2 regions of the Parabacteroides sp. APC149_11_2_Y6 genome follow, and region 2 is predicted to be linked to the other one. Evidence: riboswitches for the same ligand, from Rfam matches in the RefSeq annotation. Region 2 holds a riboswitch; the other holds the start of a gene.
The links. A riboswitch is a leader RNA that binds a small molecule or an ion and turns the genes downstream of it on or off. The one in region 2 is predicted to bind cobalamin.
Positions count from the first base shown of each region.

Region 1: it holds a riboswitch for cobalamin, as region 2 does, so the genes downstream of both, ACGE0T_RS11845 (ABC transporter substrate-binding protein) here and ACGE0T_RS00310 (TonB-dependent receptor plug domain-containing protein) in region 2, are expected to answer to the same signal.

Region 1 covers NZ_CP173709.1:2,836,789-2,839,948, forward strand. Annotated here, with positions in the region: gene ACGE0T_RS11840 (iron chelate uptake ABC transporter family permease subunit) at 1-354, opposite strand, end outside; gene ACGE0T_RS11845 (ABC transporter substrate-binding protein) at 363-1,520, opposite strand; cobalamin riboswitch at 1,566-1,765, opposite strand; gene ACGE0T_RS11850 (precorrin-2 C(20)-methyltransferase) at 1,855-2,553, shown strand; gene ACGE0T_RS11855 (glutamine synthetase) at 2,640-3,146, opposite strand.
Region 2 covers NZ_CP173709.1:86,834-89,993, forward strand. Annotated here, with positions in the region: gene ACGE0T_RS00310 (TonB-dependent receptor plug domain-containing protein) at 1-1,231, opposite strand, end outside; cobalamin riboswitch at 1,265-1,518, opposite strand; gene ACGE0T_RS00315 (clostripain-related cysteine peptidase) at 1,620-2,840, opposite strand; gene tamL (translocation and assembly module lipoprotein TamL) at 3,011-3,160, opposite strand, start outside.

The DNA of each region.
Region 1 (3,160 bases), 2.4 Mb from region 2:
CAACGCAACGCCCCCTATGCTACCACTCAACAAAACGACAAATGCCACTCCCATACTCGCCCCCGAACTGATACCTAATACGGAAGGTCCGGCAAGCGGATTACGGAACACGGTTTGCATCTGAAGCCCGCTGACGGATAATCCGGCTCCGGCTACCAATGCGGTAAGCGCCTGGGGCAAACGGGACTTCCAGATTATATTTTGCCAGGTAACCGATTCACCTCCATTCCCGCAAAGGATATTCCACACGGACTTCAAAGGGATGGAAACGGAACCTAATATCAGATTCAGGAACAGCAAAACCAAAATGGCTGCTACGATCAGAAGCATCGAAAATGAAGTGGATTGTCTCATCTGCCCGCTCATTTTAATAATGCATAATAGACCGGTGTATGCTCCGGCAATAAATCCGGATGGAATATATGGAGCAGGTCGGCAAGGACTACTTCCGGCTCTGTCGGCATATTCTCGTAGAAAGGGGTATCTTTCATATTGCAATAGATAATCCCTTTTTCTTTGAATGCACGGAAATCGGCATACCGGGGGTCTTGTTCTTTCAATGCGTCATAACTGAAAATACCGGGGTAGCTATTCACAATACGCCAATAAGAAGCGTCATCTCCTTGGTTATAGACCGTTTCAAAATCCAGCGTAACACCGCCCGAACGTTCATCGTCTTTCAGAAAATAATCGGCCCCGGCATCCTTAAACAATTGGGCAAGGAAACTTTCCCCTCCCACTGCATACCAGTTACCTCCCCGCATTTCACCGCTCAGGACAACCGGGCGTTTCTTTACGTGGCCCTCAGCCGTTAATGCTTTCAATTCATTATATCGTTTTTCGATTACAGTAAATTTATCGCAGGCTTTCTGTTCTTCTCCCAGCAACAACCCTATGAACTTAAGCCATTCGGCTTGTCCGAGCGGAGTCATTTCCTTATAGCCCAAATGAGGAATCAAAGGGATTCCCACATCTTTCAGGGTTTCATATCCGCCACGTTTAAATGGTGAAACCAGAATAAGGTCCGGATTCATGCTCATAATGATTTCGTTATCGAAATTACCTTCTATACCGATTTTAGCGGTCTGCCCTTCTTTCAGACGCTTAGTCATTTCTTTATTAAACAGGTGACGGGTACTGGTCACGCCTACCACTTTATCGAGGGCATCCAGTTTGATAAAGTTGGACAGTTGCAGGGATGTCATGCAAATAACGCTCCGGATAGGATATTCAATCTGCATGTATTCGGATGGGATACCGGTTGGCTTTGTACCCCGTTTCACTAATGCATAACGGAAGATATTGCTTTCTTCATGCTGCGGGTCTTGTATATCCACCAATATAAAATCTTTTTTATACTGGAGATTGAATCCTTTGGCATACTGGGGAACAATATGCATAGGGGTAGCAACAGCTTCCTCCACCGGAATATTCCCTTTGTCTGCGTGATTTCCTTTCGAACCGCATCCTCCCCCTAATAATATCAGGGCAAGGGCACCAGCCACTAAATACTTATTCATATCTGTTTTTGTTTTTCGATACAATCGTCCAACCCCACGAGGACGTAGTTTTAAATACAAATGGCAGGTCTTCTGACTTGCTTCCATGCTGAAAGCCTTCCCGGTATATCATAACCAGTGGCAAAAGGTGTTATCAGCATGTTTATAAAGCTTCACAGCAGCGTGGACTGTCCGGGATTTACACCCGGTTCCCTTTTAATCCGCCTCCCGAACGGGAGAGTGGAACCGATTCTGCCGGCAAATGTAATAAGAAAATAAAGAAGATTGGAATTCAAGGGCTGATTATTTGGATTGTCTGGTGATTTTAGGCAGTTTTGTATCCCAAAAAGAAAATATGAATGATCCGATAAACTTTGTATCGCTTGGTCCGGGGGAACCTGAACTTATTACAGTAAAAGGGTTGAAGGCGCTTCAACAGGCTGATATTATCTATTGTCCGGCTACCAAAAGCAAAAACGGACAGACTTTATCCCGTGCAGCGGATATTGTACAGGCTTTAGGAATCGATGTGTCTGCCATCTCTCCATTTATGTTACCGATGAGCAAAGACCGGACATCCGCATGGAAAGCTTATGATACATTATTTGAAGAAGCATCCGGACAATATAACGCAGGCAAACGGATTGTTATTGTAGCAGAAGGTGATGCCGGTTTTTATTCTTCCATCCAATATATTTATGACAAACTGGTTGCTGCCCGTATAGAAGTCCGACGGATAGCCGGTATTCCCGCATTCATTGCAGCCGGAGCACTTGCCGGACTGCATATTGTAAAACAGGAAGAACAGATTGTTGTGATACCCGGAACACCGACAGTAGACGAGCTATCGGAGAAAATCCAAGCCGGGTATGTAATCGTCATCATGAAATTATCCCAATGTACAGAAGCAGTGCATGCATGTATCCGGCTGTTTCCGGACAAAGCCTACCACTATTTTGAGAATGTAGGGACAGATAAGGAGTATTACACATCCGACCCAAAGGTGATTTCCGGAAAGACATTTCCCTATTTCTCGTTGATGATTATACAATAAATCCCTGCTATCCGAGGACAAGGGCACCTCTTTCAATAGCAGGGATTCAACTCAAAAGTTACCTAAAAACAAAACGTTGACTTATCTTATGCGATACACATAATCTCTTTTAAACGGTCGATATGGAAACGAAGGGTATCCAGATAAGGCATTACCGAGTTATGATACATAACAGCCTTCATATGCATATCTTCCATTTTATTGGTTGCACGGCTGGCTTCACGCATCTTACGGGCATTATAAAGGATTCCTGAAATATGTCCGTTCATCTCTTCCATCATTTTGCAGCCTTCCCAATAGATTGCTTCTGCCTCCTCCGGCATATAGACGGTACTTGCCTGCGATACGGTATCCAGCATATTCTGCTGATAAGCGCCTGCCATAGGAATTAGTTTGTGAATTGCATGATGACATAGCGAATGAGCTTCTTCCTGCTGTTTCGTCAATGAGACCTCCCACTTTGTTTCCTTTTCATCCGAGATAGATTTGGATACTTTACGGGAGCCGAAGCATTCCGATGCGATTCTTAACCATGTTTCTGTTTCGAAAACTTTCGCTGCAATTCCTGTCAAACTAAATCTTACTGTTGCCATAATCCATATCTTTT
Region 2 (3,160 bases):
CTCCATGTTTTACCTGATCGGTGATGTAAGTACCTAATAAACTCGCCGTAGCTGTAAGAATGGGGCTCTTATATTGTGCTGCAACTGCCGTAAGTGACGTCAGGCGTTTGGGGAGAGGCGAGTCTATAAAATTATTCTCAAGCGTATTACGTGCAATATCCGTATTCAATGTAAAAGACAGATATTGCAAAGGCGTATATAAAATGCCTGCGGAACCATAGTATTCGTTTTGTGTGTTCAGGTCTTCCTGCATTCCTCCTGAATACTTATCATTGATATCCCTGTATTTACTGAATGAGTAGTTATATTTAATACTGGCCTGGAATTTGAGGAAATCAGTAAACTGATTGTCATAATGAAATTGAGTGAAAAAGTTTTTGTCCCATAGCCTTTCTTTGGCATTGTCGTTGTAAAGAATGACAGAACCTGGGAGTCCACGTTCAGAGTTATAATAGTATACCTTCCCTTTTAAATTCCCTCCTTTTCCAAAATCACCAAATACATTTGCTTCGAGGCGTAACGCATAAGTATCACTATTCTTACGGATTTCTTTTGTTATTTCTTTTCCGTTAATCAGCGTAAAAGGGTAATCACCTTTGGCACTGAGCCAGTCTGCATATAAAGTCGTAGCCCATTTATTTCCTATTTTCTGGTCATAACGGATTGCCGGATTAAACAGCCCGAAAGAGCCTCCTTTAATTTTTGCAAAAAGGTTGTATGATTTATCCTGAAATCTGGGCCTACTTGTCTTTATACTCAGCGCCCCTGCCGATGCATACATTCTTGCTGTCTGGAAGATATCGTCGGATTGCCCGATGGATAGGGATACCATTTCTACATTATCCAGAGAAAATCGGCTGATGTCCACTTGCCCGCTTTGGGCATCGGTGATGGTTACGCCGTCATAGCTGACAGCCGTATGTTTGGCTCCAAGGCTACGAACGGAGACAGTCTTTAAACCTCCGATACCGCCATAGTCCTGCACTGTAACACCGGAAAAACGTTTTACAGCTTCCGATAAATCCTGCACGCCAAGTCTTTCAATACTGTTGCGGTTCATTATTTGCAGGGGAGTGGTTTCGCGCATTACAGACGGACGCGATTTACCGACAACCTCGACATCCTTCAGTTGATAGGTCTTAGTCGTGTCGACTTGGGCATGTAAAAACATAATGCCATTAAGCCAGAATAATAGCAGGCTTAAAATCTTCTTGATGTACGTATTCTGCATAATTATCGATTTATCAACCTCTTCACCCGAGAGATTGTATAAAGGATTATGGCAGGTTTTCTGGCTTGTTCTCCCTTATTTCGGCTACCTTCCCAACTTAATAGCTGGCAGTGGACAAGTGACAGTTATACTGAACTTTCCATTTGTTGGCTATTTGTCAGTGGCAACGAGTTTTGCCGGGGTTTCAGAACTTACAGCTACGGGTACAGCGCCGTACTTTCAACGGCTTCCCTTTTACTAACAGACCGTGGAAACGGTACTGTTACACCATAATCTGCGTGCAAAGATATAATTCTTTTGAACATAAAAAAAGGGTATCCGGAAAAACCGGATACCCCACAGGTGTATTTGTTAAGGATTCATCAAGTAGAGTATCTATTCAATTGTTTTATTTCCTGTCTTTATCAAAACCAGTTGCTTTGGACCAGTCATAATTGTTTTTGAATGCGGTATTTATCTGATTTAAACCCGGAGTATTCCGGAGTATCGGCAAATAAAAAGACAGGCCGCTTCCATAATCCGCTATTCTTATAAGTTCTTCTTGCTCTGAAATATCTCCCGGAACAAAGTAAAATTGTATGATTGCTTTGTCTATTGCGTTTTTAAATGTGTTTTTTAAATCTTCATTTTCTGATAGGAAATATAACCCACTTATATCCAGTAAAATAGACTCGTAGTAATCAACGAGATTTTTATTTTCATTAAGAGTATGACGCATTTCGTCATAACTCATATTTATACTTTCCAGTAGCTTGGAGGTTGCGGTTGCCAGATTTTCCAATTCGGATGTTTTTGTTATGGCAACGGTAAATCCATCGAAAGTATTTTTATTCTTATTAGTACTATAGTCTGTAGCGCTTAGCTTGGCAGCTTTGTACAAGTCTGCATGTGGTTTAGTATATAGATACGGGATAATTGTTTCATAGGGATATCCGTATCCGGGAAGAGGGAGAGCCGAAGCCATTATGTAGTCGCATTTATTCCGTAGCTGGTAAACGCTTTCGGCATTGGACATATTACAGGCATGGAAAATAATAAAATCATATTTTACAGGAAGTATTTTTGCCAGGTCTGCAATTTCCAGTGTACTTCCATAACGGTCCGGACCTGCTATACCTTTGGTTTCGCTGTCATTTTTTATTCCGGGTAACCAACCATTGCCGTGTGCTCCGATTATCAATCCTTGTGACTCTGCCGGATAGAGAGTGACGACGTCACTCAAGACAGTCTGCATTACATTCGGATTTCCGGCATCTTGATCTTCGTAGGTTTTGACTACTTTGCTGACGATCATGTCTGTCGTATCGTGCGTGATTTCCAATAATACCGGCTGACCGAATTGGGTTAAATGGTTGGAATTATCAAGATATACTAATAGGGTTCCATCTATATCATCATCCCAGCCTTTTTCCATTTGGTTTACAGTCTCTTCCAGCGCATACCATAAACTCATATCTCCTACCAGATATGCTAAAACAGTACGATTCGTTTTTGCATGTGGTCTGGCTTCATTCGGATCTATGGGAGGTACATCGGGAGCATCCTCTTTGCTACAATTTGTAAATCCAACGGCAAATAGCAATAATAATAAAAAGTAGAACTTTTTCATCTTTGTTTTTAAATAGTTGTTATTTCGAAACAAAAGTATCATTTGCAAAGATGAGATAGTGGATAAATTGTCACATTTTGGGTCCGTATCGTCACTATATTTTTTGAAAAACAACCTTTTAAAAGGATAGTTTATTATATGACAAGCTGTTAGAATTAGCTGTAATTGTTTTAGAACGGATATCCAATGGCAAAGTGAAGTCCCAGTCCATCCTTAAATTTGGGAATGTTGTAATATCCTTTTTTGCCGGTTTCATAGGGAACATGAATACCGATACCCAAATCCAGGCGGAGAACAATAAAGGTCAGGTCATATCGTAT